4 regions of the Rhizobium sp. NPDC090275 genome follow, and region 2 is predicted to be linked to each of the others. Evidence: predicted binding sites of a transcription regulator. Region 2 holds the regulator's gene; each other region holds the start of a gene.
The links. The regulator LexA, encoded in region 2, represses DNA repair genes until DNA is damaged. The targets are predictions, from matches to a motif close to TGTTCNNNNTGTGTTCNG.

Region 1 (7,923 bases), on a different contig from region 2:
CCACAGCGGGTCGTAATGCCCGGTTTCGCGGACGATATTGATGGCGCTGGAGGCGATCTGCGGCAGCTGCTCGCCGAGCAGCACGAAGATGACGCCGTTCATGGCGAATTGGACCGTATCCCACACGGCGGTGCGGCGCACGCGGGTGACGGCGGATGCGCGGCCGCTCTGTTCGCCGAAGCTCATGGTGATGCCGGCCGCGACCGCCGCCAGGATGCCGGAGCATTCCAGGTGTTCGGCGATCAGGTAGGCGGCAAACGGCAGAAGCAGGCTGATGAGGATCTGCGAACCGGTCTCCTCGCCAAGCCGGCGGGTGAGGAAGCGCTGCAGCTGCATGACCGCCCAGGTGACGCCGACGCCCATCACAATGCCGCCGATAGCCACCCAGAAGAAGGTGCCGACCGCGTCGGTCAGCGAGAAGGTGCCGGTGAGTGCTGCTGCGACCGCAAAGCGCATGCAGACGAGGCCGGACGCGTCGTTGAGCAGCGATTCCCCTTCGAGAATGTGCATCAGACGGTTGGGGATCGGCACGCGCGCGGCAATGGCGGAGACCGCGATCGGGTCCGTCGGCGAGAGGATCGCGGCCAGCGCGAAGGCGACGGCGAGCGGCATGGAGGGGATGAGCACGTGAATGAGCAGGCCGACGCCGAGGACGGTGAAGATGACGAGGCCGAGCGCCAGCTCGAGAATGACGCCCTTGTCGCGCAGCAGGCCTTCCTTGGGGATGCGCCAGCCATCGAGAAAGAGCAGCGGCGGCAGGAAGAGCAGGAAGAAGAGATCGGGATCGAGGCTGACACCGAGATCGGCCACCGAGGCGATGACGGCGCCGAGCGCGATCTGCACGAGAGGCGGCGGGATCGGGATCGGGGAGAGCCTGGTGAGTGTTCCGCTAACGACTACTGCAAACAGCAGGATCAACGAAACGCTGATGCTTTCCATGAAATGCCATGTCCTTCGTTCTTACCGTCGAAGTTCGGTTTTGCGGGTTTTTGGCTGTCGTTGCAACGGCGGGGCTACTGGTTCGCCCGACCTGCGACATTGCGCCATAGGCGCGTGCACTGTGGGTCAAGTGCTTGAAGAGGCTGGATCCGCTTGCCCATACACGGCGGGCGGTATCGCAAGGACAGGCTGTTTCGGCTCCCCCGGCGGAGCCGTGTTGCGCGCCAATCAGGCGGTCTTGTAGTTCAGAAGTCTGGTCGATCACGCAGTCTGCGTGTTGTCGGTATCGGAGGCGAGCGAGGAGCCGTAGGTGGTCTGGTAGGCGCGGATCGCGGTCTGCATGTCGGTGAGGATCTGCGTGACGGCGGTGTTGTCGCCGGCGCCGGCACTTTCGGCGATCTTCGACGGATCGGCGGAGAGAACTTCGCTGGTCGTAAGCTTGCCGTCGTTGTTGCTGTCCATCAGCGCCAGAATGCCCTTCGGGCTGTTGCCGGAGAGGCTGCCATCGTCGCTGGACCCGTCGTCGCTTTCGCTCGACTGCTGCAGCTGCAGCATCAGGGAGAGGATGTCGGCTGCGATCTTCTGGGTGACGCTGGCGCTATCGGCGGTGCTGTTTGCCGTCGAGGCCTTGGTCGTCGTTGTCGCGGTCGTGCTGCTGGTGGTGTTGGCTGCGGCCAGCTCGTCGGCGGAGACGATGCCGTCGCCGTTCTTGTCGAGGCTGGAAATATACTGGGAGCCGTTGCCGCCCAGGGAGGAAACACTGGTCACTTGAATCTCCTTTGCGAGTCCATCGTGAAAACCGTCCTTCATGGACGAACAGGGACGGGCTAAGGTGATTTGCCGGCGGCGTCAAAAGGGGAATGTTGTGATGAATTTCAGCCGATTGACCGAGGTCGGTGGGCGGGATTAAGATTTCGTTTACTCTATGTGTGAGGCGATTCGGGGCTGGGGCACCCGGCAACCGATTGTTTCAGCAGCGAAAACCCCACAGGCGGCGTCATCCTCGGGCTTGTCCCGAGGATCTAAGCACGTCGCCGAGAGTGCAACGGTGCGGCTTTGACTTGGTGCCTGCGAACACCCGCAGCGCTGTCTTTCCTCGTGTCCATTCCCGTCGAGCAAGTGGCGCGGTTAGCAGATACTCGGGACGAGCCCGAGTATGACGCCGAGAGTGGAGTGACGGTGCAGCCAGACATCGGGTGACAGCCATCAACCGCTTGTTTCCGCAGCGAAAACCCCATTCGCGACGTCATCCTCGGCCAAGGTGCCGAGGATCTAAGCACGTCGCCGAGAATGCAACGGTGCGGCTCTGACGCGACGCCCGCAAACACCGGCAGCGCCGCCTTACCCGTATCCATTCCGGCCGAGGGCCGAGGGGACGGCATCGCGCCGCGCCTCAATCCCCGTGCGTCTCGTGGAAATCGGCCTGGCCGCGCTTCCAGTAGCCGGCGGCCTTGATCCAGGGCTTGGGATGGCCTCGCTCCTCGACCATGACGACACGCAGGCGCTTGGCGAGGACGGTTTCGCAAGCGATCCAGACATAGCCGTCGCCTTCGGGCAACATGATATCGCGCAGCACCTGTTCGAGATCGTCCGTGGTGCCCGCCGGCTGTGCGCCGCGATGCAGCCAGGTAACGGAGAGGTCGGCCTTGCTGGCGAAGGGCTGCTCCTCCTCGGGGCCGGCGACTTCGGCGATGACGATCGCCTTGGCACCTTCAGGGAGTTCCTCGAGCCGGCGGCCGATGGCGGGCAGGGCGGTCTCGTCGCCAACCAGCAGGTACCAGTCGAAATCGGTGGAGACGACGAAGGAGCCGCGTGGGCCGCCGAGGCCGAGCTTGTCGCCGGGCTTGGCGTTTAGCGCCCAATCGGTGGCGGGGCCTGCTTCGTGCAGCGCGAAGTCGATGTCGAGTTCCCCGGCCACGGGATCATAGCGGCGGGGCGTGTAGTCGCGCAGCGACGGGCGGTTTTCCGGGTCGATCAGCAGCTTGCGCTCGGGGCCCATCTCCGGAAACGCCGGTTCCTCGCCGGGGCGGGGCACGAGGATCTTGACGTGGTCGTCATGGCCGAGGCTGACGAAGCCTTCGAGATCGGGCCCCTCGAGCGTGACGCGCAGCATTTGCGGCGTGACGTGTTCGACGCGGCGGACGGTGAGCACGCGGCGCTTCAGTTCATGTCGGACGCGTTCGATCAGGTGGCGCTTTTCGGTGGCGGATGGCGTGGTGTTGGCCGTCATCTTTGGTTCCTTCTTCAAGGACCGGGACGCTCAGGACGCAGGCACGCCGCGCCGCTCGCACCCCGGCTTCGGGTTCGATCAGCGCGTTGGTTGACGTTAACGCTTACGTGCGGCGCCGCTCTCAAGGAGCTGATGCGGCAGATGTGTGTCTTACCTAGCCGGGGCCGAGAGGGCTGGCAAGATTAAAACATGATATTTTAGTGAAGCTTTTGTAATCTTCGGCCGCTCTTGCCGTTTCGCGCGATTTCTGCCTTGCTTCGATCAGCCGTTCAACCGAAAGCCAGAGCCATGCCCGAGCCGGATCCGGAAGAAAAGATCGACGCCACCTTCCGCAACGGCTCGCTGACCGCCGCCGGCATCATCCTCGGCTTCTGCCTCACCTTCATCAGCCGATGGGTCTCCAACCCGAACGACTGGAGCCCGATCGACATCGCGCCGATGCTGCTGCTCATCGTCGGCATCGCGCTTCAGGTGAAAGTCTTCGCCGATCTCCTCGCGCGGGATTCGCTGATCGCCGCCAAATACGACCGTTCGCGACGGCTGTTTCTCATCGGGCTTACGATCGTGGCTGTGGGGATTGGGCTGGCGCTGCTCAACGATATATTGGGGCTGGGGTCGATGCCGATCTTGGGGTGAGGGGATGAAGATGATGAGCGAGCTTTCACCCGCTCACCCTATTCATTCAGCTGATCACGTCCCGACGATCTTGTTGCAAGCGAGCGCGATCGCCGGGTTGCCGACGATGGCCAGTGCAAGGGACATTGCGATCAGGGATAGAGAGTAGCGTTTCATGGCATCCTCCTATTTAGGCCCGTGACTATGGTGCGGGCGCCGGGAGTATGCGGGAGGTGGGGTTATATGCGAAGTCACGAAAGGGTGACGGCGGCTTTGGGCCGCCGCGTCTTCTCTACCCGACCGCCTCGACAAACCCGTCCAGCACCCGCTTCTCGCCGGCCTTGTCGAAGTCGATCGTCAGCTTGTTGCCCTCGATCATCTTGATGTTGCCGTTGCCGAACTTCATGTGGAAGACGCGGTCGCCGACGGTGAATTTCGAGGGCTGGGTGGCTGTCGACTTGGCGACGAGTTCGCCGTCGATGGTGCGGGTCTTCGGGCCGCTTTCGCCGTAGCCGATGCGCTCGACCGAGTGGCCGGAGCGGGAGCCCCAGTTGTCGCGGGTGGCGTCGTTGCTGTTTTGCTGTGCGCGTTTCCAGCCGGGGGTGGAATAGCTGTTGGCGAAGGGCTCTGCCTTGTCGAAGCGCGACTGGCCATAGCCGCCGCGGCCGTAACCGCCGTAGCTCTGCTCGACTTCGGCGACCTCGACATGGGTGTCCGGCAGTTCGTCGAGGAAGCGCGAGGGGATGGTCGATTGCCACAGGCCGTGGATACGGCGGTTGGAGACGAACCAGATGTGGCAGCGGCGCTTGGCGCGGGTCAGCCCCACATAGGCGAGGCGACGTTCTTCCTCCAGCCCAGCGCGGCCGGTCTCGTCGAGCGAGCGCTGGTGCGGGAAGAGGCCTTCTTCCCAGCCGGGCAGGAAGACGGTCTCGAATTCCAGGCCCTTGGCCGAGTGCAGCGTCATGATCGACACGGCGTCGAGGTTCTCGTTCTGCTCGGCGTCCATGACCAGCGAGACATGCTCGAGGAACCCGCGCATGGACTCGAAGCTCTCCATCGAGCGGATGAGTTCCTTCAGGTTGTCGAGGCGGGCGGGGGCGTCGGCGGTCTTGTCGGCCTTCCACATGTCGGTATAGCCGGACTCTTCGAGGATCTGCTCGGCAAGCTCGGTATGTGATGTGTTTTCAAGCCTTTCCTGCCATCTGCGGAAAGATTGAATCACGTCGAACAGCGCCTTGCGCGCCTTCGGCTTCAGCTCGTCCGTCTCGATCATGTCGGCGGCTGCCGCCAGCATCGGGATGTCGCGGGCACGGGCATAATCGTGCAGCGCGCGCACGGTCGTGTCGCCGAGGCCGCGCTTGGGGGTGTTGATGATGCGCTCGAAGGCGAGATCGTCGGCTGGCTGGGCGACCAGGCGGAAATAGGCCATGGCATCGCGGATTTCGAGGCGCTCGTAGAAGCGCGGGCCGCCGATGACGCGGTAGTTGAGGCCGAGCGTGACGAAGCGATCTTCGAACTCGCGCATCTGGAAGGAGGCGCGCACGAGGATGGCGATGTCGTTCAGCTTGTGCTGATTGCGCTGCAGCTGCTCGATCTCGTCGCCGATGGCGCGGGCTTCTTCCTCCGAATCCCAGGAGGCGTGGACCTGCACCTTGATATCATCGGGGTCGCGGCGGTCGGTGAACAGCGTCTTGCCGAGGCGGCCTTCATTGTGGGTGATCAAGTGCGCTGCAGCACCCAGGATATGGGCGGTCGAGCGGTAGTTGCGCTCGAGCTTGATCACCTTGGCGCCGGGGAAATCCTTCTCGAAGCGCAGGATGTTGTCCACTTCGGCGCCGCGCCAGCCATAGATCGACTGGTCGTCGTCGCCGACGCAGCAGACATTCTGCGGCTCGCCCTTGGGGCGCTGGGCGAGCAGGCGCAGCCACATATACTGCGCGGTGTTGGTGTCCTGATATTCGTCGACCAGGATATAGCGGAAGCGCTGGTGGTATTCCTTGAGCAGATCGGGCGTCTTCCGGAAGATCGCGATCGGATGCATCAGGAGGTCGCCGAAATCGCAGGCGTTCAGCGTCGAGAGGCGCTGCTGGTAGGCGAAGTAGAGTTCGCGACCCTTGCCGTTGGCGAAGGCGCGCGCGTCGCCCTCAGGAATGTCGGCGGGGCCGAGGCCCTTGTTCTTCCAGGTGTCGATCATCCCGGCGAACTGCTTGGCCGGCCAGCGCTTGTCGTCGAGGCCCTCGGCCTGGATCAGCTGCTTGACGAGGCGCACGACGTCGTCGGTGTCGAGAATGGTGAAATCGGAGCGCAGGTTGACGAGCTCGGCGTGGCGGCGGAGCAGCTTGACGCCGATCGAGTGGAAGGTGCCGAGCCAGGGCATGCCCTCGACCGCGCCGCCGACCAGATGGGCGATACGCTCCTTCATCTCGCGGGCGGCCTTGTTGGTGAAGGTGACGGCCAGGATCTGCGAGGGGAAGGCGCGGTTGGTATTCAGGATATGGGCGATGCGCGTGGTCAGCACGCGCGTCTTGCCGGTGCCGGCGCCGGCGAGCACGAGGACCGGGCCTTCCAGCGTTTCGACGGCTTCGGTCTGCTCGGGATTGAGGCCATCGAGATAATCCGGCCGCTCTCGAGCACCGCCACGAGCGGCCATGGCACGGGCGGCGAGACCTCCCGATGCCGGAGCCGAAACGGGCGCTCCTCGTGCGGGAGCTGCGGGGGCCTGCTGCTTGCGCGGCGCTTCGCCCGGCTCCTCGTCGAAGAAGGGCATATCGTCGAAACTGTTGCTCATGGCGCGTAATGTAGTGATTCGGATCGGAAAGACCAGAAAAGATGTTCTGGTTTCATTCCCGGTCCACGGGATGTTGGGTGTTGCGGTGGGGAGCGGGTGGCGTTGTGCGGCGCCTCGTGTCCATTCACGTCGAGCAAAACGAGGGCTTAGCAGATCCTCGGGACGAGCCCGAGGATGACGGTTGAGGATGGTGGTCGCGTCTGTAACCTATTGAGGTAGAAGAGCTTTCCTCTCTCTCGGCGTCATCCTCGGCCTTGTGCCGAGGATCTAAGCACGTTTCCGCGAGTTCAACGGCGCGGATGAGCTTCAACGCTTCAAAGGATAGTGGCCCGGTGCGGCGCCTCGCGTCCATTCACGTCGAGCAAAGCGAGGGCTTGGCAGATCCTCGGGACGAGCCCGAGGATGACGGTTGAGAATGGGGGTCGAGTCTGTAACCTATTGAGGTAGAAGAGCTTTCCTCTCGCTCGGCGTCGTCCTCGGCCTTGTGCCGAGGATCTAAGCACGTTTCCGCGAGTTGAACGGCGCGGATGAGCTTCAAGCGTCCAACACCCGAGCGCGCGGTGACCCGATCACCCCTTGATGAAGTCAAGTACATCCGCGTTGAAGCGTTCCGGCTCGACCTGGGCGAGGCCGTGGCTGGAGCCTTCGTAGACCTTGAGCACGGCGCCCTTTACGATCTTGGAGGACTTCAGGGCCGCAGCGACGATCGGGACGATCTGGTCGTCGTCGCCGTGGATGAAGAGGGTCGGCTTGTCGATCTTGCGGAGGTCGTCGGTATAGTCGACCTCGGAGAATTCGTGGATGCAGTCGTATTCGCCCTTGATGCCGCCAGCCATGCCCATCAGCCAGAAGGTCTCGCGCAGGCCCTCGTTGACCTTGGCGCCGTCGCGGTTGAAGCCGTAGAAGGGCATGGAGAGGTCGCGGAAGAATTGCGAGCGGTCGAGCGCGGTGCCATTGCGGATGCCGTCGAAAACGTTGAGCGGCAGGCCCTCGGGGTTGGCGTCGGTTTTCAGCATCAGCGGCGGAACGGCGCCGACCAGCACCACCTTGGCGACGCGCTTGGTGCCGTGGCGGCCGAGATAGTGGGCGACTTCGCCGCCGCCGGTGGAATGGCCGATCATGATCAGGTTCTTGAGGTCGAGCTTTTCGATCAGTTCGGCCAGATCGTCGGCGTACTGGTCCATGTTGTTGCCGTCCCAGGTCTGGGAGGACTTGCCGTGGCTGCGGCGGTCATGGGCGATGACGCGGTAGCCGTTCTGGCCGAAATAGAGCATCTGCGCTTCCCAGGCGTCGCCCGAGAGAGGCCAGCCATGCGAGAAGAGGATCGGCTGGCCGGTGCCCCAATCCTTGT
Region 2 (7,923 bases):
AATCCGGCCTCGCGCATATCGTCGCGATCTCGGGCCTCAACATGGCGCTGTCGGCCGGCATCTGCTTTGTCGGGCTGCGGCTGTTCTTTGGACTGTTTCCTGGCTTCGCGCAGGCCTATCCGACCAAGAAGCTCGCCGCCGGCAGCGCGCTTCTGGCGCTGACCGCCTATTACATGATCTCGGGCTTCGCCGTCTCCGCCGAGCGCGCCTTTATCATGATGGCGATCATGCTGGTCGCGGTGCTGTTCGATCGCCCCTCGATCAGCCTGCGCAACATCGCGCTCTCGGCGCTGCTGATCATCCTGATGTCACCATCGGAGGTGCTGGGCCCCAGCTTCCAGATGTCCTACGCCGCGACGCTGGCGCTGGTCGCGGGCTTTGCTGTCTGGACTAGGAGGCGGCATCGCGAAAGCGTTTTTCTCACGCATCCCGCGATAAAGCCGGTCATGGTCACGCTTCGCTTCTTTGGCGGCATCGCGCTGACCTCGATGATCGGCGGTTTCTCGACGGCGCTGTTTTCGATCGAGCATTTTCATCGGCTGAGCGGCTACGGCCTTCCCGCCAACCTGCTTGCAATGCCCGTTATCTCCTTCATCGTCATGCCTTTCGGAATGCTCGCGATGTTGGCGACGCCCTTTGGTCTGGACGCGCCACTATGGACCGTCGCCGGCTTCGGGCTGGATCTGGTGATCGACATCGCCAAGATGGTTTCCGGCTGGGGCGGCAGTGTCGATATCGGGCGGATACCGGAATGGTATTTCCCGATCGCCGTGCTCGGCTTCCTAGTCTGGGGGCTGATGCGGACACGGCTGCGATGGATCGGCGCTGTGGGAGCCGCGCTTGCAACGCTCGTCGTTGTTCTGCTGCCTGCGGCACCTGCGCCCGAGCTGGTCGTCTCCGAGGATGGGAGCCTCGTGGCGGCAGTCACAGGCGACGGCCTCGCCAGCAACCGCGAACGCCCGCCCGACTTCATCTTCGGGCAATGGCAACGCGCGCTCGCGATCGAAGAACACAAGCCGCCTGACATGCTTGAAGGCGAGGCCTTGCCCATCCCGAAGAGGGGAGAGCCGCGACCAAGGCTGACACTGAAACAACAAGGCGAAGCCCGCGCCATGATGCGCGATGCCGCAGCGTCCACAAATGACAGCGCTTTTCAGTGCCTGAAGACGGCCTGGTGCGTGACAGCGCTCGACAGCGGCTACATCATCGCGATGCTCGAAAACGCCGCCTATCTCGGTCCTGCCTGCGACGTTGCCGATATCGTCATCACGCCTGTCCGTCTGCGCCAGGCGACATGCCGTTCCGGCGCAATGCTATTGACCGGCGAAACCCTCAGGCGATCGGGCGCCGTCGAAATCCGCATCGACGAGCAGGGGGCGCCGGTCGTCAAAACAGCCTATGAAAGCGTCGGTCGCCCGTGGATGCGCCATCGCGCCTATGACTGGCGCAACGACAGCTTCAGCGATGATCCGTCACCAACTAGTGACGTCACCACTCAGTGATACCGGCGAATAAGCCCGACGAGCTTGCCCTGAACCTTGACGCGGTCGGGCCCGAAAATACGCGTTTCGTAAGCCGGGTTCGCGGCTTCCAGCGCGATCGAGGCGCCCTTGCGGCGGAAGCGCTTCAGCGTCGCTTCCTCGTCATCGACAAGCGCCACAACGATATCGCCGGGGTTGGCGGTGTTGCCGTTGCGGATGATGACGGTGTCGCCGTCGAAAATGCCGGCTTCGATCATCGAGTCGCCCTTGACCTCGAGCGCGTAGTGCTCGCCGGAGCCGAGCATGTCGGCGGGGACGGTGATGTCGTGGGTGTTGTTCTGGATCGCCGAGATCGGCACACCGGCGGCGATGCGGCCCATGACGGGAACGGACGCTGAGTTGCCGTTGTCGGCGCTCGGCGCGGCCTTCGGGGCAGGGGCTGCGGCCACCGGCTGCGGCTTGCCGAGGCTGCCTTCAATGACGCTCGGCGAGAAGCCGCGTCGCGGCTGCAGGCTCGGATTATAGGCTTCCGGCAGCTTGATCACCTCGAGCGCGCGCGCTCGGTTCGGCAGCCGGCGAATGAAGCCGCGCTCTTCCAGCGCGGTGATCAGCCGGTGAATGCCGGATTTTGATGCGAGATCGAGTGCATCCTTCATTTCATCGAAGGATGGCGGAACGCCCGACTCTTTCATCCGCTCATGAATGAACAGAAGCAGTTCTTGTTGCTTGCGTGTCAGCATCGAAATGAACCCCAGAGTCGTGAAACAAAGCCAGAACGGACACTATATGTTCCATATGTGTTCCGCAAGTGCCTAAATTTTCGTAAAACTTGGCTCGGAATCGTCGCGATTTTGCACTTCATTCGATTTAACCGGGCTCGCCTCTTGCATTGTGGCGAAAGCCAGCGCACATCTCTGCCGATTTCGGGAGGATTTGCTGATGAGTGACCCCCATCCTCTGGACCACGTGGTGCTGCCGGTCGTCAACATCGAGATGGCGCGCGAGCGCCTGGGTAAGCTCGGTTTTACCGTCGCCGCCGATGCGCGGCACCCATTCGGCACCGAGAATGCCTGCGTCTTCTTCGCCGACAAAACCTATCTCGAGCCGCTCGGCATCGCCAGCCTGGAGACTTACGAAGCGGCCATCGGCGATGGCAACGTCTTCACCGCCCGCGACCGCGCCTTTCGCTTCCGCTGCGGCGATGACGGGCTGTCGGCGATCGTCTTCGGGACGCCTGATGCCGACAGTGATCACACACGCTTTCTCGCCGATGGCATGAGCGGCGGCGAGATGCTGCAATTTGCCAGGCAGATGAAGATGCCGGATAGTTCCGAGGCGACCGCCGCGTTCCGCCTCGCTTTCGCGGCCGATCTACGCGCGCCCGATTTCTTCCTCTTCGCCTGCCAGCGCGTCAACCCGCTGCCCAGCGACCGCAAGGCGTTGGAAACGCATGCGAACGGCGTTTTGGGCATCCTGTCGATCGTGCTCTCGTCCTCCGATCCGAAGGCGTTCGCGCCGCTGTTGCAGTTGGCGTCTGATGCGCAGGCGACCCGCGAGGAGGCCTTCGGTGTCAGTCTGGATGCCGGCAACGCCCGTATCAATATCCTGTCGCCGGATGGCTTGAACGCCTATTACGATCTCTCCGAGCCCAAGGCCGATCGCGGCCTGCGCGGCGCGGCGATTGTCTTTTCCGTTGCCGATCTCGCCGTGACAGAGGCGCATTTGGCTGCTAACGGGATCACCTATACACGCAAGAACAATCGAATTCTGGTGAAGGCCGCACCCGGCCAGGGCGCGCTCTTCGCCTTCGAGGAGAAACGATGACTGAAACCAATTCCGAGGTGGCCGTTGGCGAAGGCGCCGGCCGTGTGGTGTTTTCCAACACCGGCAAGCTGTCGCTGATCGCCGGCCCCTGCCAGATGGAAAGCCGCGACCATGCCTTCATGATCGCCGGCACGCTAAAGGAGCTCTGCGACAAGCTCGGTATCGGCCTTGTCTACAAGTCCTCCTTCGACAAGGCCAACCGCACGTCGCTGTCGGCCCAGCGTGGTATCGGGCTTGAAACGGCGCTTGAAGTGTTCGCCGATCTCAAGAAGGAATATGGCTTCCCCGTTCTCACGGACATCCACACCGAGGAGCAGTGCGCCGAAGTCGCCACTGTCGTCGATGTGCTGCAGATCCCGGCCTTTCTTAGCCGGCAGACGGACCTGCTGGTCGCCGCCGCCAAGACCGGCCGCGCCATCAACGTCAAGAAGGGCCAGTTCCTGGCGCCCTGGGACATGAAGAACGTGCTGGCCAAGCTGAATGCCAGCGGCAACCCGAACATCATGCTGTGCGAACGCGGCGCTTCCTTCGGCTACAACACGCTGGTCTCCGACATGCGCTCTCTGCCGATCATGGAAGCCATGGGTGCGCCTGTTGTCTTCGATGCGACCCATTCGGTACAGCAGCCGGGCGGGCAGGGTGGCTCCAGTGGCGGCCAGCGCGAATTCGTGGAAACGCTGGCGCGTGCGGCGGTCGCCGTCGGTGTCGCCGGTGTGTTCGTCGAGACGCACGAAGATCCCGACAACGCGCCGTCGGATGGCCCGAACATGGTCTATCTCAAGGATATGCCGCGCCTGCTGGAAAAGCTGCTGGCCTTCGACGCCATCGCCAAGGGCTGACGTTCAAAAGACTGACACGTTCGTGTATTAGGCCACGAGGAATAAAGCGGCGAAGCATGCGCAAAACGGCTCCGAACTGCCATTGTAATTTGCGCATCTTCGATTAAAGACGAATTTCAAACGATTTATCCACCCTCAAGCAGAGAAGAGCCGATGACCGCTATTACCGATATTATCGCCCGCGAGATTCTCGACAGCCGTGGTAATCCCACCGTCGAAGTCGATGTCTATCTCGAAGATGGCAGCATGGGCCGCGCCGCCGTTCCGTCGGGCGCGTCGACCGGCGCGCACGAAGCCGTCGAACTCCGCGATGGTGGCAAGCGTTATCTCGGCAAGGGTGTCGAAAAGGCCGTCGAAGCCGCCAACACGGAAATCTTCGACGCCATCGGCGGCATCGACGCTGAAAACCAGATCCAGATCGACAACATCATGATCGAACTGGACGGCACGCCGAACAAGTCGCGCCTCGGCGCCAACGCCATCCTCGGCGTTTCGCTGGCCGTTGCCAAGGCTGCCGCTGAAGCTGCCGGCCTGCCGCTCTACCGCTACGTTGGTGGCGCTTCCGCGCACCTGCTGCCGGTTCCGATGATGAACATCATCAACGGCGGCGCGCATGCCGACAACCCGATCGACTTCCAGGAATTCATGATCCTGCCTGTAGGCGCTGATTCCATCCGCGAAGCCGTTCGCATGGGCTCGGAAGTCTTCCACACGCTCCGCAAGGAACTGGCTGCCCAGGGTCACAACACCAACGTCGGCGACGAAGGCGGTTTCGCACCGGGCCTGAAGAGCGCTCCTGAAGCCCTCGACTTCATCATGAAGTCGATCGAGAAAGCCGGCTACAAGCCTGGCGAAGACATCCACCTCGGCCTCGACTGCGCCTCGACCGAATTCTTCAAGGACGGCAAGTACGTTCTGGAAGGCGAAGGCCGCACGCTGGAGCCGGGCGCAATGGCCGAATACCTGGCACAGCTCGCTGCCCAGTACCCGATCATCTCGATCGAAGACGGCATGGCTGAAGACGACTGGGATGGCTGGAAGGCTCTGACGGATCTGGCCGGCAAGAAGGTTCAGCTCGTCGGCGACGATCTCTTCGTCACCAACTCGGCTCGCCTGCGCGATGGTATCAAGATGGGCGTCGCCAACTCGATCCTCGTCAAGGTCAACCAGATCGGTTCGCTGACGGAAACGCTCGACGCCGTCAACACCGCGCACAAGGCAGCCTACACCGCCGTCATGTCGCACCGTTCGGGCGAAACCGAAGACAGCACGATCGCCGATCTCGCCGTTGCGACCAACTGCGGTCAGATCAAGACCGGCTCGCTGTCGCGTTCGGATCGTCTTGCCAAGTACAATCAGCTGATCCGCATCGAAGAGGGCCTCGGCCCGCAGGCCCAGTACGCCGGCCGTTCGATCCTTCGCGGCTAAGTCGTCTTATTTCAGGCATTTGGAACCCGCGCCTTCACCGGCGCGGGTTTTTTGTTGCGCCGCGTTCATAGTCAACGGACGGTTAATCTCTGCCCGGTAGTCTTCTGGTCAAGGGTAATGCGTTTCGAGAATGCGTGTATGTGGACCAAGCATCATAAGAAGAAAAAGATCGGCCGTTTCGTCATTCCGGCGATGGCGGTCGCGTTTCTCTCCTACTTCGGCTACCATTGCATCCATGGCGACTACGGCCTGCGCGCGACCGAAGTGTTCGAGCGCCAGCGCATCACGCGCGAAAGAGAGCTGGCCGTGCTTAAAAATAAGCGCGAACACCTTGAAAAGCAGGTGGCGCTCCTAAGTGATGGTTCCATGGATAGGGACATGCTGGACGAGAAGGCCCGTCTTCAGCTGAACTTCTCCCGCGCCGATGAGGTCGTCATATTCAATCATTATTCGAATTAACTGGATTCCGGTTAATCGAAATAAATTGATATTTATCAATGGCTTATTGATGAATACGAGCCATGCAATTATGGCATTGCTGCGGCGAAATTTCTTCCTTATGGTGCGCACCACCCAAGAACCGATAAACCCATAGGGAGGGTTGAATGGCTCCGCGAAAAAACGCGACCGTTTCCAGCCGTAAGACAAGCGCAAAGCCCGCAGCCAAGGCATCGAATGGCGGCCCGGTGGCCGATTTCGATCGTGACGAAGAGCTCAAGGCTTATCGCGAAATGCTACTCATCCGCCGTTTCGAAGAGAAGGCGGGCCAGCTTTACGGCATGGGCTTCATCGGCGGTTTCTGTCACCTTTATATCGGTCAGGAAGCTGTCGTCGTCGGCATGCAGATGGCGCAGAAGGAAGGTGACCAGGTCATCACCGCTTACCGCGACCACGGTCACATGCTGGCAACCGGCATGACCGCACGCGGCGTCATGGCCGAGCTGACCGGCCGCATCGACGGCTACTCCCGTGGCAAGGGCGGCTCGATGCACATGTTCTCCAAGGAGAAGCATTTCTACGGCGGTCACGGCATCGTCGGCGCACAGGTGTCGCTCGGCACCGGTCTCGCCTTCGCCAACCGCTATCGCGGCAATGACAGCGTCTCGATCGCCTATTTCGGCGACGGCGCCGCCAACCAGGGCCAGGTCTACGAGAGCTTCAACATGGCTGCTCTGTGGAAGCTCCCGATCATCTACATCATCGAAAACAACCGTTACGCCATGGGCACGTCCACGGCCCGCGCGACGGCGCAGTCGAACTACTCGCTGCGTGGTTCCGGCTTCGGCATCCCCGGCGTCCAGGTCGACGGCATGGATGTTCGCGCCGTCAAGGCTGCGGCCGACGAGGCGCTCGAGCATTGCCGTTCCGGCAAGGGTCCGATCATTCTCGAAATGCTGACCTATCGTTATCGCGGTCACTCCATGTCCGACCCGGCGAAGTATCGCTCCAAGGAAGAAGTGCAGAAGATGCGCTCCGAGCAGGATCCGATCGAGCAGGTCAAGGCACGCCTCATTGAAAAGGGCTGGGCCTCAGAGGACGATCTCAAGGCGGTCGACAAGGACGTTCGCGACATCGTCGCCGATAGCGCCGACTTCGCCCAGGCCGCACCGGAGCCGGATGCATCCGAGCTCTACACCGACATTCTGCTGTAATCGGGGAGGGTAGACCCATGCCAATCGATATTCTCATGCCCGCCCTCTCTCCGACGATGGAAGAAGGCACGCTGTCCAAGTGGCTGAAGCAGGAAGGTGACAAGGTCACCTCCGGCGACATCATTGCCGAAATCGAAACCGACAAGGCGACGATGGAAGTCGAAGCCGTCGACGAAGGCGTCATCGGCAAGCTGCTCGTTGCCGCAGGCACCGAAGGTGTCAAGGTGAATGCCAAGATCGCTGTGCTCCTGCAGGACGGCGAATCCGCATCCGACATCTCGGCTGCACCTGCTGCTGCTGCGCCGGCCGCCGCCGCGGCACCGAAGGCCGCTGAAGCGCCCGCCGCTGCCGCAGCGCCGGTTCCGGCCGAGCCCAAGGCTCAGGTTCCGAACGATCCCGAAATTCCCGCCGGCACCGAAATGGTCTCCATGACCGTTCGCGAAGCGCTTCGCGACGCCATGGCCGAGGAAATGCGCGCTGACGACAATGTCTTCGTCATGGGCGAGGAAGTGGCCGAATACCAGGGCGCCTATAAGGTCACCCAGGGTCTGCTGCAGGAATTCGGCGCCCGCCGCGTCATCGACACCCCGATCACCGAGCACGGCTTTGCCGGCGTCGGCGTCGGTGCTGCGATGTCCGGCCTGAAGCCGATCGTCGAGTTCATGACCTTCAACTTCGCCATGCAGGCGATCGACCAGA
Region 3 (7,923 bases), on a different contig from region 2:
GATCTGGTGGCCGTGATTGGCTCCAAGGCGAGAGCGGCCGATCTTCTGAATGGCAAGCGGGAAATCAACCTGGATCAGATCAGGAAGCTGAGCAGGGAATGGAATATTCCCGCAGGCGCGCTTATCGGCGAAATCGCCGCTTGAGCGATCAGACGCTAATATCGCCACACTAGGTCAAAACAAAAAGGCGCCGGAAAGCCGACGCCTTTTCTTATCCGTAGACCCGATCGCTCAGGCCAAAATCATCAGCGCGGGCAACGTGCTTCGTAGCGGCGGCCGTAGCGGTCGCGGTAGACGCAGTAGCCGCGGCGTTCGACCGACTGGCCGATGAGCGCGCCGGCGAGACCACCGGCAACGGCGCCAACGGCGGCGCCACCCCAGCTGTGGCTGACCGCGCCGCCGATGACAGCGCCGGTGCCGGCGCCGATCGCGGTGCCTTGTTCCGTGGCCGTGCAGGATGCGAGCGCGCCGACCAGAGCGCCGATGAGTACAATCTTCTTCATCATAACTATGTCTCCCAGGGTTTTTGGCGCGCTTTAGATGCGGCCCATGAGTACGAGAATGATAATAATCACAAGAACTAAGCCCAAACCGCCAGAAGGTCCATAGCCCCAGCTGCGACTATAACCCCAATTCGGTAGGGCTCCGAGCAAAAGCAGAATAAGGATAATGAGTAGTATCGTTCCAAGCATATCCCGTGACCTCAGCGCATTTCGAGTTTGAATGAGCCAGAAACACGTAAGCCGGCTTTTGGTTCCGTCTATTTTTTCCAAGAGGACAATATTTTTCAGCAGGTAAGCCGACGTCACCTGGCATTCTCACGCTCACGCATAGATGACGCGGCGCCAAAAGCGCATTTGCGCCTATGGTTAAAATTTCTATAAAATACAATAGGTTGTCGTGAACAAATCGGGAAATCGGCAAAGTCGCTGATTCGTCTTCTCTTTGTTCCGGATTTGATCGAGCCTGCTTCGAAACGGATTTTTTACATTTCCGGCGGCCCCGAAGTCACCGCTACACGCCCCTTCCTTATCCGCCGAACAAAAACCTCGACACACGCCAAACGAGAATCTTCCGATTCAGCATCTGGTGGGAAAAAGTGATTCAAAATCAATACTTAGCAGTGAACAAACCCTGAATCATCGGGAGTCAGCGATTCGTCTCCGATTCGTTCTACTGCTGTTCCGAATCGCTATGCGAGCATTCCACAAGCTATTCGCGAGAGCTAAAATCCGCCGGTGAAATTGAAATCAGCCCTTGCGTTTGCGCCAGCGGCTGTCCATTTGTTTGTCTGCTTCGGATCAGGAGCTTGGTTTTACCCCCGGGGCACCCCCGCCCCGTCTGCAGGACAAAGACACTGACATCGCAGCCGATGATACTGAGTGGGCGCGGCGTGACCGCGGTGCTCGGTCCAACCAATACAGGCAAGACCCATTATGCCATCGAGCGGATGGTTGCCCACAGCACCGGCATCATCGGCCTGCCGCTGCGCCTGCTCGCGCGCGAGGTCTACACGCGTGTCTGCGAAAAGGTCGGTGTTCACAACGTAGCCCTGGTGACCGGCGAGGAAAAGATCTCGCCGCCGAACGCGCGTTACTCGGTCTGCACCGTCGAGGCCATGCCGCGCGAGACCAAGGCCGCCTTCGTTGCCATCGACGAAGTGCAGCTATCGGGCGATCTCGAACGCGGCCACATCTTCACCGACCGTATCCTGCATCTGCGCGGCCGCGACGAGACGCTGTTGCTCGGCGCCGGCACCATGCGGCCGATCCTCCAGCATCTGCTTCCCGGCATCACCGTCGTCGAGCGTCCGCGCCTGTCGCACCTGCTCTACGCCGGCCAGAAGAAGATCACCCGCCTGCCGCAGCGCTCGGCCATCGTCGCCTTTTCGGCCGACGAGGTCTATGCGATCGCCGAGCTCATCCGCCGCCAGCGCGGCGGCGCAGCCGTCGTTCTCGGCGCGTTGAGCCCGCGCACCCGCAACGCCCAGGTGGCGCTGTATCAAGCAGGCGACGTCGAATATCTGGTGGCGACGGACGCGATCGGCATGGGGCTCAACCTCGATGTCGACCATGTCGCATTCGCACAGGACCGCAAGTTCGACGGCTATCAGTTCCGCAACCTCAATCCCGCCGAGCTCGCCCAGATCGCCGGCCGCGCCGGACGCCATCTGCGCGACGGCACCTTTGGCGTGACGGGCCATGTCGATCCGTTCGACGAGGAGCTGGTCGGCCGCATCGAGGGCCACCACTTCGACAACGTCAAGGTGCTGCAGTGGCGCACCACGGACCTCGACTTCAAGTCGATACAGACGCTGCGCGCCAGCCTTGAAACCGGACCGCGCGTGCCCGGCCTGACGCGCGCGCTGCCGGCTGTCGACCAGCAGGCGCTCGAACAGCTGTCGCGCTATCCCGAGATCCGCGATCTGGCAGACACGCCGGCGAGGGTCGAAAAGCTGTGGGAGGCCTGCGCGCTGCCGGATTATCGGCGCATTACGCCGGCCCAGCACGCCGATCTGATCGCGACCCTCTTTTCCGATCTCGTGCGCTATGGCACGGTAAATGAGAATTTCCTTGCCGAACAAGTGCACCGCGCAGATCGAACTGACGGTGAAATTGACACGCTTTCGGCGCGAATCGCGCAGATAAGGACGTGGACCTATGTATCGAATCGGCCCAGCTGGCTTGCCGATCCGACACACTGGCAGGAAAAGACGCGGGAAATCGAAGATCGATTGTCCGATGCGTTACATGAAAGGTTGACGAAACGCTTTGTTGATCGCAGGACATCTGTGCTCATGAAGCGCCTGAGAGAGAATGCGATGCTGGAAGCTGAAATCAGTGTAAATGGCGATGTCTTCGTAGAAGGACATCATGTAGGGCAGTTGTCGGGTTTCCGGTTCACGCCTGTATCGGGAGCGGATGGTCCGGACGCGAAGGCTGTCCAGGCTGCTTCGCAAAAGGCGCTTGCTTTGGAATTCGAAGCCCGCGCAGCGCGTATTCACGCGTCCGGCAACGGCGATCTGGCGATCGGCTCCGACGGCTCGATCCGTTGGCTCGGCGATCCCGTGGCACGTCTGGCGGGCACCGAGCACATCATGCGTCCGCGCCTGATCCTGCTTGCCGACGAACAGCTGACCGGCAACGCGCGCGACCACGTCGCCGCCCGCCTGGAACGCTTCGTCAATCACCACATCTCGACCGTGCTGAAGCCGCTCGACGATCTGTCGCGCGCTGAAGACCTGCAGGGCCTCGCCAAGGGTCTCGCGTTCCAGCTGGTGGAAAATCTCGGCGTGCTCTTCCGTCGTGACGTGACCGAAGAGGTTAAGTCGCTCGATCAGGACGCGCGCGCCTCGATGCGCCGTTACGGAGTTCGCTTCGGCGCCTACCACATCTTCGTTCCAGCGCTCCTGAAGCCGGCTCCGGCCGAGCTCATCACGCTGCTCTGGGCACTGAAGAACGACGGTCTCGACAAGCCGGGCTACGGCGACCTCATTCCGGTTCTGGCCGCCGGCCGTACCTCTGTCGTCACCGATCCGAGCTATGAGCGCAATTTCTACAAGCTGGCGGGCTTCCGCTTCCTTGGAAAGCGCGCCGTTCGCGTTGATATCCTCGAGCGCCTGGCCGACATCATCCGTCCGCTGCTGCAGTGGAAGCCGGGTCAGCCGAACCGCCCAGAGGGTGCCTATGACGGCCGCCGCTTCACCACGACCACGGCGATGCTCTCCATTCTCGGCGCTACGCTCGAGGACATGGAAGAGATCCTGAAGGGTCTCGGCTACCGCGCCGACGCTGTGAAGGCGGAAGAAGCAGCCACCTATCTGGCAGCACAGGACGCCGCCGCGACGCCGGCCGCAGCAGCTACGACGGAAGCAACCGCTGACGCCGCCGCTGAAGCGGCCGAGCACGACGATGCCGACAGCGCCTCTGCTGACGAGACGACTGCGGAAGCACCGGCTGCCGAAGCCCCTGCTGCCGAAGCGCCGGCTGCTGAAGCACCAGTCGCCGAAGCAACCGCGACGGAAGCCTCTGCCGAAGCTGCGCCCGCAGCGGAAGCACCGGCTGCCGAAACCGAAGAGCCGAAGCCGGTTCTGCTCTGGCGCCTTGGCGGCCGCACCGACGGCAACCAGCGTCAGGCACGCGGCCATGGCGAACGCCGTGGCGGCGAACGCCAGGGTGAGCGTCAGGAGCGTGGCGAACGCCAGGGTGAACGCCAGGATCGTGGCCACGGCCATCGTCGCCAGGGCGGCGAAGGCGAGAACCGCGACGGCAACCGCCAGAACCGCGGCAAGGACGGCGGCAAGCCGCACCAGGGCCGCAACGACCAGCGCGGCGACCGTCAGGACCGTGGTGGCAAGGGTCGCGACGACCGCAACAACAACCGTGGCGGCTCCCAGCCGCTGCGCTTCGAGGCAAAGCCCCCGCGCAAGGAAAAGCCGGTCGATCCGGATTCGCCCTTCGCAAAGCTCGCTGCCTTGAAGGAGCAGATGAAGAAGTAATCGATGAGCGAGAAGACACAGCCATCAAGCGGTTCGCGCCAGCGCATCGACAAGTGGCTGTTCTTCACGCGCATGATCAAATCGCGCTCGCTGGCGCAGGCCCATGTCCAATCCGGGCATGTGCGCATCAACGGCGAGCGCGTCAATCTTCCCAGCCATCAGATCAAGACCGGCGACAGGATCGAGCTCTCGCTCGACCGCCGCGAGTTCGTTCTGATCGTCAAATCCGGCGGCGCTCGGCGCGGCCCTTTCGAGGAGGCTCGCCTCCTCTACGACGACATCTCACCCTCCGCGCAAGACCGCAAACAGCTGACGCCCTACGAGCAGGCGACCCGCGATACGGGCGCTGGACGCCCGACCAAGAAAGAGCGCCGCGCAATCGACCGCCTGATGTCCGACGACGATTAGAAAATCCGTCTCCAAACTCGCCGCTTTCGCGCTTTCTTTATCCTTGAAATCCGGCACTAAAGCCGATACTTCACAAGCAACTTGCCGGATGGCGTGGCAGTTCCCAAGACTGGTCATGTCCGTCTCCGGCCAGGGGAAAGGCGCGACGTTCCAGGTTGCCCGGCCCCGTCTGCGTGAAAATCCTGGAGTTCTTCATGACCTATGTCGTGACCGACAACTGCATTCGCTGCAAATATACCGATTGCGTTGAAGTCTGCCCCGTTGATTGCTTCTATGAAGGCGAGAATTTCCTCGCGATCAATCCTGACGAATGCATCGACTGCGGCGTCTGCGAGCCGGAATGTCCCGCCGAGGCGATCAAGCCGGACACCGAACCGGGCCTCGACAAGTGGCTGAAGATCAATGCCGAGTTCGCCAGCATCTGGCCCAACATCACCGTCAAGAAGGACGCGATGGATGGCGCCAAGGACGTGGATGGCGAGACCGGAAAGTTCGAGAAATACTTCTCGGAAAAGCCCGGCGCCGGCGATTGATCGCCCATTGATACTATAGTCTGAGACAGGGCCGGAATATGCCCAATCTCACGGCGGATATGCATGACTTATGGGGGCGACATGTGTTGCCCGCATGACTCATACGCAGTAAATTATTGATTTCCTCATATTTTTGTGGTAACTTTCACACACTGTTCCTTTTGCGGCATCAAGGATGCCCCAAACCACCACGAAAGCAAACAAATCCAAGCGCGATTTCCGTGACATATCATGATCTTGAGCTGTCACGCCCCAAGATTGCGTGTCTGAATATGCTTGCTTCTTCCCGGTGGGACCAGAAGTAAAGTCACCCGACGGATCCGACCGTCTCATCCGGGCCTGACTGACCCGGCTCCGGCCTTGGCCGGAAGCGTAACAGGGAGTTTTTGACAAGAATGACGATCCAGCAGAAAAAGCCTTCAGCAGCCCGCCATGGTTTCAAGACCGGTGAATCGATCGTGTACCCCGCTCATGGAGTCGGTACCATCACCGCTATCGAAGAGCAAGAAGTTGCCGGGATGAAGCTCGAACTTTTCGTTATCGATTTCGAGAAGGACAAGATGCGCCTGAAAGTGCCGGTCGCAAAGGCCATGAGCATTGGCATGCGCAAGCTTTCCGAGACGGATTTCGTCGAGCGTGCTTTGAAGGTCGTGCAGGGCAAGGCGCGCGTCAAGCGCACCATGTGGTCCCGTCGCGCGCAGGAATACGATGCCAAGATCAACTCCGGCGACCTGATCTCGATCGCTGAAGTCGTTCGCGACCTTTATCGTGCCGAAAACCAGCCGGAACAGTCCTATTCCGAACGCCAGCTTTACGAAGCAGCGCTTGACCGCATGGCGCGCGAAATCGCCGCCGTCAACAAGCTCTCGGAAACCGAAGCCGTCCGCCTCGTCGAAACGAACCTGAACAAGGGTCCGAAGCGCGGCAAGGCTGTGGAAGAAGACGAAGCAGAAGAGGAAGAAGCAGCCTGATCTCAGGCTTTCTTCTTACCAAAAAACCCGGCCATCGTGCCGGGTTTTTTTATTGGAACCTTTTCCACAGTCGCGCGTTTACACACTGTCACCACGGACTTCCGGGAGAAAGCAATTTCGCTGGAGGTCCGGTTTTCATGTCAGGATGCGACGAGGAGCGGATCATGCCTTCCACAAATTGCCGGTTTGGCAACGTGAAGAAAACGGTCTGGGCTCGCGGCATAACCAGCACATAGCAGTAACTAGGGCCTCTCTCTGAGACGTCCAGAGTTAGGCCTTCATATCTTCCAGCCATGAATTTGATCCGGTCCGCAACGTCCGGAAGCAAGCCTTGTTTGCCCTTTTTTAGGGCTAAAAGTCTGAACTCAGGAGACCGATATGAAGAACATGTCTGCAGACCGGCGCATGATCAAGATCGCCATGGCGGCTCCCTATCTTGCCCGCGAGGAAGAACACGACCTCGCTGTCCGTTGGAAGCACAACGACGACCGTGGGGCACGCAACCAGATCGCAATGGCGCATATGCGCCTCGTCATCTCGATGGCTGCGAAATTCCGCAACTTCGGACTTCCCATGAGCGACCTCGTCCAGGAAGGCTATGTCGGCCTTCTGGAAGCCGCCGCCCGCTTCGAGCCGGAGCGTGATGTCCGTTTCTCCACCTATGCAAGCTGGTGGATCCGCGCCTCGATCCAGGATTATATCCTGCGCAACTGGTCGATCGTGCGCGGCGGCACCAGCTCGGCCCAGAAGGCGCTGTTCTTCAATCTGCGCCGCCTGCGCGCCAAGCTCGCCAAGGGTGATACGCAGCTGACGCTGCAATCGATCCACCAGGAGATCGCCGCGGCACTCGGCGTCAGCCTCTCCGACGTCCAGACCATGGATGCACGCCTCTCCGGCAACGACGCCTCGCTGCAGGCACCATCGGTGTCTGGCGATGCCGACAGCGCCGAGAAGATGGACTTCCTCGTCAGCAACGAGCCGCTGCCCGATGAACAGGTCACCAACATGATCGACGGCGAACGCCGCCGGGTCTGGCTTGCGTCCGCGCTCACGCATCTCAACGAACGCGAGATGAAGATCATCAGCGCCCGCCGCCTTGCCGAAGACGGAGCGACGCTGGAAGAGCTTGGCGCCGACCTCGGCATCTCCAAGGAGCGCGTCCGCCAGATCGAAAGCCGCGCGATGGAAAAGCTCCGGACAGCGCTCGTCAGCGCCGATCCGTATATGGCAGCGCACTGACCCCGATTACTCCGAGATTACTCCCCAGTGATGCAACTGGCCCGGCGCAAGCCGGGCCTCTTTTTATTCCGAGATGATTTTGACGCGGTCGCCGGGCGCAACGGAGGCACCGGTCGGCAGGGCGTTGATCAGCTTGAACAGATCGAGCTTGCGATCCGTCCCCATCATCCGCGCCGCGAGCGTGGTGATGTTATCTCCAGGCTGCACCGTCAGCACGCGAACCCGAAGCGGCTTCAGAGATGCCGCTTCTGCCGGCGTCATGCGCCGGAAGCTG
Region 4 (7,923 bases), 260 kb from region 2:
CAGCCTGCGAGAAGATCTACGCCGAGCTCTCCAAGGCCGGCGTCGATGTTCTCTATGACGATACCGACGATCGCGCCGGCACCAAGTTCGCGACTGCGGACCTGATCGGTGTGCCCGTACAGATCATCGCCGGCCCGCGCGCGGTCGCGAACGGCGAAGTGGAAGTCAAGGACCGCAAGACTGGCGCCCGCGAAACGATGACCATCGACGCGGCAATCAATAAGCTCTTGGGCTAAGAAAAGGCGGGAGGCGAAATGGCAGACGCAGCGGTGAGCCAGCAGGGATCCAAATCCGGCTCGGCTGCGGCCAGCAGGCCATTTTCCGCTTTCGAGCGACTTGTGGCGTGGCGCTATCTGCGCGCACGCCGCAAGGAAGCCTTCATCTCGGTGATCGCAGGCTTCTCTTTCATCGGCATCATGCTCGGCGTCGCGACGCTGATCATCGTCATGGCCGTGATGAACGGTTTCCGCACCGAGCTGATCTCGCGCATCCTCGGCATCAACGGCCACATGATCGTGCAGCCGGTCGATGGTCCGTTCACGGATTATCCGGCGCTGACCGATCGCCTGGGCGCCGTGCCCGGCATCAAGGTGGCGCTGCCGCTCGTGGAAGGCCAGACGCTGGCCTCCGGTGCCGGCGGTGCCGGCACCGGCGCGCTGGTTCGCGGCATCCGCGCCGAAGACCTGAGCAAGGTGAAAACCGTCTCCGACAACATCAAGTCCGGCGACCTCGTCGGCTTTGCCGCCGGCCAAGGCGTTCTCATCGGCTCGCGCATGGCGGATCAGCTGGGACTGCAGGCGGGTGACAATATTACGCTGATATCACCGGAAGGTGACGTGACGCCGATGGGCATCAATCCGCGCGTCAAATCCTACAAGGTCTCGGGCATCTTCGAGATCGGCATGTCGGAATATGACGCGACGATCATCTATATGCCGCTCGAGGAAGCACAGCTCTATTTCAACGCCGAAGGGCTGGTGCAGTCGATCGAGCTCTATGTCGACAATCCCGACAATATCGATGAGCTCCGCCCCAAGGTAGAGGCCGCAGCCGGCCGCCAGATCGCGATCACCGACTGGCGCCAGCGCAACCAGACCTTCTTCTCAGCGCTGCAGGTCGAGCGCAACGTCATGTTCATGATCCTGACGCTGATCGTTCTCGTGGCCGCCCTGAACATCATCTCCGGCCTCATAATGCTGGTGAAGGACAAGGGCAGCGATATCGCGATCCTGAGAACCATGGGCGCGAGTTCCGGCGCCATCATGCGGATATTCTTCATGACAGGCGCCGCGATCGGCCTGGTCGGCACCTTCGCCGGCGTGCTGCTCGGCGTTATCGTCTGTATCAATATCGAGAAGATCCGCGCGTTCTTCTCCTGGCTGTCGGGTACGGTGCTGTTCGACCCGCAGCTCTACTTCCTCAGCCAGCTGCCGGCCAAGATGGAGGTCGGCGAAACGGTCTCCGTCGTCGTCATGGCGCTGACGCTGTCTTTCTTCGCGACAATCTTCCCCGCATGGCGCGCTTCCAAGCTCGATCCCGTGCAGGCCCTGCGCTACGAATAAGGAATGCTGATTACATGAAGCGGAATACCGTTCTCAAGCTTTCCGGCGTCGAGCGTCACTATGGCCAGGGAGAGACCCAGCTTTCGATCCTCAAGAAGGCCGACCTGACCATCAACAGCGGCGAGATCGTCGCGCTTGTGGCGCCGTCGGGCACCGGCAAGTCGACCCTGCTGCATCTGGCGGGCCTGCTCGAGCATCCCGATGGCGGCGAAGTCACCATCAGCGGCAATGCCTGCAATGGCCTCTCGGACGACAAGCGTACGGCGATCCGCCGCAGCGAGATCGGCTTCGTCTACCAGTTCCACCACCTGCTTCCCGAATTCTCGGCGCTTGAAAACATCATGATGCCGCAGATGATCGCCGGCCTGCCGCGCAACGAAGCCAAGGTGCGGGCAGGGCAGTTGCTCGACTACATGCGCATCGGCCACCGCGGCGCCCATCGCCCCGGCGAATTGTCTGGTGGTGAACAGCAGCGCGTGGCGATCGCCCGCGCCGTCGCCAACGCGCCGAGCCTCCTGCTCGCCGACGAACCAACAGGCAACCTCGACCCCGAGACGGCGAGCTATGTCTTCGAAGCCCTGGAGGCCTTGGTGCGCCAGTCCGGCCTCGCGGCGCTGATCGCCACCCACAACCACGAGCTCGCGGCCCGCATGGACCGCCGCGTCACCATCGCCGACGGCAAGGTCGTGGATTTCTGAGATTTCACTGTCGGGTCAGGACCAGTCTAGCCGCCGCAGATCGACTGCCCGGTTTCGTCCTTCCAGTCGGCAATCGTGATCGTGCGCGCCTCGGCCTTCGCATCCTTGCCGTCCCGCTGCAGCTTGCCGGTGAGCGCATTGTAGTCGCACGAGCCGCCGCCATCGGGATTTAGCGTATCGTAATGGCTGTAGGTGTAGCCAGCGACGACGAACTGGTTGTTGCGGTAAGCAAGCGTCAGCGTCTGCTCCCACCGGTCGCGGCCGATGGCGCTGTTCTGCGAGTGGATGGCTATCGAGCTCTTGCCTGCCGCCTTGATCGACGGCTCCTGGCCGTAAATCCCTTCAGCCACCGTGGTTCCCCAGATCTTGCCGGGTGCGCTGGTCGTAAGCCGCAACAGGTCGTGGTCATCCCGCAGATAGATGTAGACGCCAAGCTGGTCGTCGGCGGCATCATCTGGGGCCTCGGCGAGCAGCGCCAGATCCGGCTTCCCGTCGCCGTTCCAGTCGCCGACGGCCGCATCGACGATGCGCGCGGGATCAGGATCCGCGCCGAAGGCCGCGTTGGCCGAAAGCAGGACTGCCACAAAGATGAATCGCCGCATGCTCGTCTCCCGTTTGCCGTTAACCAAACAGAAAACAATCCTGTTGACAACGGAACAAGAGAGGAACAAAATAAAAACATAAGAGCACAGGAGAGCCAAATGACTGACATGATCCGCGATATCGCAGCATTCACCTCCATCGCAATGTTCATTGCCAGCTTCTCTTTGATCTGCATGGCAATGTAAGAATAACGGGGACCGCATGACTGTCATGCGGTCCGATAGTACCCGTCTCTCTGGACATCGGCGTCCCCAAATCCGACAATGCATCCGATTCATACGGATGCGCGGAAAGGCATATCATGGCGGGCACTGAAAACGGCGCGAGCGACTTCATCGGCGGTACGCCGGGCTTCGTTCACCTGCGTGTGCACTCCGCCTTTTCGCTGCTTGAGGGGGCGTTGCCGCTCAAGAAGATCCTCTACAAGGTATCGGGCGATAGCCAGCCGGCGATCGCCATCACCGATACCAACAATCTATTCGTCGCACTGGAATTTGCGCAGAAGTCGATGGACGAGGGCCTGCAGCCGATTATCGGCTGCCAGGTCTCCATCGATATGGAAGACGGGCTTGAGACCGAGCGGCGCGGCGGCCAGCAACAGCTGGCGAAACTGCCGTCGATCGTGCTTCTGTCCGCCACCGACGCCGGCTATGAGCGGCTAGTGGATCTCGTCAGCCGCGCCTATCTCGGCGGCGAGGGAGGCGGGCAGGCGGTCCACATCAAGGCGTCGTGGCTGGACGAGCTCGGCACCGAGGGGCTGATCGCGCTGACCGGCGCATCGACCGGTCCGATCGATATGCCACTGAAAGATGGGCACATCGCGCCGGCGACCGCGCGCTTGCTGTCTCTGAAGGACAAGTTCGGCGACCGGCTCTACATGGAGCTTCAGCGCCAGGGCACCTACGACAAGCGCCACGAGCAGCGTGTGATCGGCCTTGCCTATGAGCACGAGATCCCGCTCGTCGCGACCAACGAAGCCTTCTTCCCGACCCGCGACGATTATGACGCGCACGACGCGCTGATGGCCGTTGCGCACAACGCCATCGTCTCCGACGACACGCGTTTTCGCCTGACGCCGGATCACTATCTGAAGAGCCGCGCCGAGATGGTGAAGCTTTTCGCCGATCTGCCCGAGGCGCTCGAGAACACGGTGGAAATCGCCCGTCGCTGCTCCTTCGTCCTGAAGACCCGCAAACCGATCCTCCCGCGCTTCACCGGCGCCACGGCTGATCCTGAAGAGGCGGAGCGCGCCGAATCGCTGGAACTTCGCCGCCAGGCAGTCGAAGGCTTGGACATGCGCCTCGCAACGCTCGGCATGTCGGCGGGCTACGAGGAGAAGGATTACCGCGACCGCCTGGAATTCGAGCTCAGCGTTATCGAGCGCATGAAATTCCCGGGCTACTTCCTGATCGTTGCCGACTTCATCAAGTGGGCGAAGCTGCAGGATATTCCTGTCGGCCCCGGCCGTGGCTCCGGCGCGGGCTCGCTTGTCGCCTACGCGCTGACGATCACCGACGTCGATCCGCTGCGCTTCTCGCTGCTCTTCGAACGCTTCCTCAATCCGGAACGCGTCTCGATGCCCGACTTCGATATCGACTTTTGCCAGGATCGCCGCGAAGAGGTGATCCGCTACGTGCAGAAGAAATACGGCCGCGAGCAGGTGGCGCAGATCATCACCTTCGGTTCGCTACAGGCGCGCGCCGCCCTTCGCGACGTCGGCCGCGTGCTTGAAATGCCCTACGGCCAGGTCGACAAGATCTGCAAGCTGGTGCCGAACAATCCGGCCAACCCCACGCCGCTGTCGAAGGCGATCGAGGAAGAGCCGAAACTGCAGGAAGAGGCCGACAAGGAGCCCGTCGTCGCCCGTCTGCTCGATATCGCCCAGAAGATCGAAGGTCTCTACCGTCACGCGTCGACCCACGCCGCCGGCATCGTCATCGGCGACCGCCCACTGTCGAAGCTGGTGCCGATGTACCGAGACCCGCGCTCCGACATGCCGGTCACCCAGTTCAACATGAAGTGGGTCGAGCAGGCTGGTCTCGTCAAGTTCGACTTCCTCGGCCTGAAGACGCTGACGACGCTAAAGGTCGCCGTCGATTTCGTCGCCAAGCGCGGCATCAAGGTTGATCTCGCCGCGATCCCGCTCGATGACAAGCTGACCTACGAGATGCTGTCGCGCGGCGAAACGGTCGGCGTGTTTCAGGTGGAAAGTGCCGGCATGCGCAAGGCGTTGATCGGCATGCGGCCGGACTGCATCGAGGACATCATCGCGCTCGTGGCGCTGTATCGTCCGGGTCCGATGGAAAACATCCCGACCTACAATGCCCGCAAGCATGGCGAGGAAGAGCTCGAATCGATCCATCCGACCATCGATTACCTGCTGAAGGAGACGCAAGGCGTTATCGTCTACCAGGAGCAGGTCATGCAGATCGCTCAGGTGCTGTCGGGCTATTCGCTCGGCGAGGCCGATCTTCTGCGCCGCGCCATGGGTAAGAAGATCAAGGCGGAGATGGACCAGCAGCGCGAGCGCTTCGTCGTCGGCGCCGTCAAGAACGGCGTGTCGAAGCCGCAGGCCGATAACATCTTCGAGCTTCTGGCGAAGTTCGCCAACTACGGCTTCAACAAGTCGCACGCCGCAGCCTACGCCATCGTCTCCTACCAGACCGCCTACATGAAGGCGCATTATCCGGTCGAGTTCCTCGCCGCCTCGATGACGCTCGACATGTCGAACACCGAAAAGGTCAACGACTTCCGCCAGGATGCCAAGCGCCTCGATATCGAGGTGATCGCGCCCTCCGTGCAGACCTCGTTCCGCCACTTTCAGACCGGCGACAACCGCATCTATTACGCGCTGGCGGCGCTGAAGGGTGTCGGCGAATCGGCCGTCGATCATATCGTCGAGGTGCGCGGCGACACGCCGTTCGCCAGCCTTGAGGATTTCTGCTTGCGCATCGATCCCAAGCAGGTCAACCGGCGCGTGCTGGAAAGCCTGATCTTCGCCGGCGCCTTCGATTGCTTCGATCTCGATCGCGCCCAGCTTTCGGGCGGCATCGATCGCATCATGGGCTATGCCCAGCGCGCCCAGGAAAACAAGCTGAGCGGCCAGTCGGATATCTTCGGCGGCGTGTTGTCATCGGGCCCGGAAAAGATCTCGATGCCGCCTTTCTCGCCTTGGCTGCCCTCGGAGCGCCTGCTCAAGGAATTCCAGGTCCTAGGTTTCTACCTGACGGCCCATCCGCTCGATAGCTACAGCAGCGTGCTGGAGAAGATGCGCGTCCAGACCTTCGGCGATTTCGCGGCCGCCGTGAAGCAGGGCGCCAGCAATGCGCGCCTTGCCGGCACCGTCATTTCCAAGCAGGAGCGCAAGACGCGCACCGGCAACAAGATGGGCATCATCGTCTTCTCGGATTCATCCGGCCAGTTTGAAGCGGTACTCTTCTCGGAGATGCTGAACCAATATCGCGACATGCTGGAATCGGGAAAATCCTTCGTCATTACCGCCACCGGCGAAGAGCGGCCGGAGGGCATTGGCCTCCGCATCCAGACGATCCAGTCGCTGGAAGAGAAGTCGCTGCAGATGCAGAAGGCGCTCCGCGTCTATGTCCGCGATTCCGGTCCGTTGCGCGCCGTTGCCGCCCATCTCAATGCCAGGGGCGACGGCCTCGTCTCCTTCATCGTCATCAAGGAAGATGGCAAGCGCGAGATCGAGGTGGAGTTGGCGCAGAAATACCGGATCACGCCCGAAATCGCCGCCGCCATGCGCTCGGCCCCGGGGGTGATCGATGTGGAACTCGTCTAACCGCGCGTCAGCGTGATGAAGTCGGTGCCCTGACCGGTCTCCGGGCCGACGCCGGTGTCGGAGATCGTCAGTGTCGATCCCGGCGTCAGCATGGAGTCGATCCGTTGCCGGGTGTCATCAGGAATGGTGATCCGGCCGAGCGCGTTCAGGATCGGCGTGCCAGAGATGATCGAGCTTTCCATCGTGCTGATGCCCAGCCGCTTCATCGTCTGGCTGGTCAAGGTGTTGGGCAGCGTCACGCCCAGCCACTCGGTGGTGCCGTCTTCGAAATTCACCTCGTGCGCGCTGAAGAAATGCGTCCCGAGGGCCAGTTCCGGTTGGGCGATCGTCACCGGCGCCTCGAATACCTGCTGGAATCCCTGCCGCACCATGATCACGCCATTCGGCGGCTCGCCCTTGCCAGCGGCGCTATAGACCGCGCGTAGCAGGTCGTCACTGATGAGTGACTTGGCGGCATCAGGGCTCATCGGATGCTGCTTCTTGAACTCGCCGATCGCCTGAACCGTCGCCGGCCCGAGATAGCCGTCGGCGTTGCCGACGGCAAATCCAAGCTCGGCGAGATAGGTCTGCAGGTCGATGATCGTCTCGCGCTGCGCCCGGCGGGTGATCAGGATCTTCACCGGCTGGTCGTTGACGGGCGCCACGATCGGCTGCACCTGCAGCCGCGGCATCGCCACCTCGTTCATCGCCACCTGCACCGGCAGCGAGCCGATGGCCGGCCGGAGTTCGACGTCGGACAAAAGCGGCGCCGGAGGTGGCGCGTGTGGGCTGAACAGCAGCGGATGATCGACCGGCTCCGGCGCAAGCTGCGCATCGGTGATGATCACGGGCACGCCCATCTCGGTCATCTTGTAGAGCTGTTTTGCAAATGCGTCGGGCATGCGCACGCAGCCGTGCGAGGCGGGATAGCGCGGCACGGAATTCGACTGGTGGAGCGCAATGCCCGACCACGTCAGCCGCTGCATGAACGGCATCGGCGCGCCCGAATAGATGTTGGATTCGTGGTAGGTCTGCTTCTCGATCACCGAGAAGATGCCGCTCGGCGTGGTGTGGCCGGACTTGCCGCTCGATATCTTCGACGTGGCGATGACATCGGCGCCGTCATAGACGGCCAGAGACTGCTTGCTCTTTGAAACGAAGATCTGCAGCGCCCGCGCGTCCGTGGCGAACGCGGGGTGCACGAGGGCGGTGGCCGACAGCAAGCCGAGCCCGAAGACGAGACGCGAGAACATTTGAACCCAACCGATACGCAATACTACAG

Region 1: a site for LexA is predicted at 6,615-6,632, ahead of ACIQUB_RS03025 (UvrD-helicase domain-containing protein). Genes of this name have one in related genera too.
Region 3: a site for LexA is predicted at 1,170-1,187, ahead of ACIQUB_RS23325 (helicase-related protein). Genes of this name have one in related genera too.
Region 4: a site for LexA is predicted at 2,913-2,930, ahead of dnaE (DNA polymerase III subunit alpha). Genes of this name have one in related genera too.

The regions. Positions count from the first base shown of each region.
Region 1 covers NZ_JBIVYL010000001.1:631,185-639,107, forward strand. Annotated here, with positions in the region: gene ACIQUB_RS03005 (Na+/H+ antiporter) at 1-939, opposite strand, end outside; gene ACIQUB_RS03010 (hypothetical protein) at 1,201-1,707, opposite strand; gene ACIQUB_RS03015 (siderophore-interacting protein) at 2,333-3,169, opposite strand; gene ACIQUB_RS03020 (hypothetical protein) at 3,458-3,805, shown strand; gene ACIQUB_RS03025 (UvrD-helicase domain-containing protein) at 4,077-6,572, opposite strand; gene ACIQUB_RS03030 (alpha/beta fold hydrolase) at 7,142-7,923, opposite strand, start outside.
Region 2 covers NZ_JBIVYL010000002.1:523,856-531,778, forward strand. Annotated here, with positions in the region: gene ACIQUB_RS06880 (ComEC/Rec2 family competence protein) at 1-1,502, shown strand, start outside; gene lexA (transcriptional repressor LexA) at 1,496-2,221, opposite strand; gene ACIQUB_RS06890 (VOC family protein) at 2,421-3,305, shown strand; gene kdsA (3-deoxy-8-phosphooctulonate synthase) at 3,302-4,144, shown strand; gene eno (phosphopyruvate hydratase) at 4,298-5,572, shown strand; gene ACIQUB_RS06905 (septum formation initiator family protein) at 5,711-6,031, shown strand; gene pdhA (pyruvate dehydrogenase (acetyl-transferring) E1 component subunit alpha) at 6,178-7,224, shown strand; gene ACIQUB_RS06915 (pyruvate dehydrogenase complex E1 component subunit beta) at 7,242-7,923, shown strand, end outside.
Region 3 covers NZ_JBIVYL010000010.1:43,128-51,050, forward strand. Annotated here, with positions in the region: gene ACIQUB_RS23310 (transcriptional regulator) at 1-144, shown strand, start outside; gene ACIQUB_RS23315 (YMGG-like glycine zipper-containing protein) at 246-506, opposite strand; gene ACIQUB_RS23320 (DUF3309 family protein) at 537-692, opposite strand; gene ACIQUB_RS23325 (helicase-related protein) at 1,373-4,498, shown strand; gene ACIQUB_RS23330 (RNA-binding S4 domain-containing protein) at 4,502-4,906, shown strand; gene fdxA (ferredoxin FdxA) at 5,101-5,439, shown strand; gene ACIQUB_RS23340 (CarD family transcriptional regulator) at 5,835-6,410, shown strand; gene ACIQUB_RS23345 (RNA polymerase factor sigma-32) at 6,789-7,649, shown strand; gene ACIQUB_RS23350 (M48 family metalloprotease) at 7,713-7,923, opposite strand, start outside.
Region 4 covers NZ_JBIVYL010000002.1:265,823-273,745, forward strand. Annotated here, with positions in the region: gene proS (proline--tRNA ligase) at 1-236, shown strand, start outside; gene ACIQUB_RS05525 (lipoprotein-releasing ABC transporter permease subunit) at 255-1,562, shown strand; gene ACIQUB_RS05530 (ABC transporter ATP-binding protein) at 1,577-2,260, shown strand; gene ACIQUB_RS05535 (hypothetical protein) at 2,287-2,862, opposite strand; gene dnaE (DNA polymerase III subunit alpha) at 3,165-6,662, shown strand; gene ACIQUB_RS05545 (L,D-transpeptidase family protein) at 6,659-7,894, opposite strand.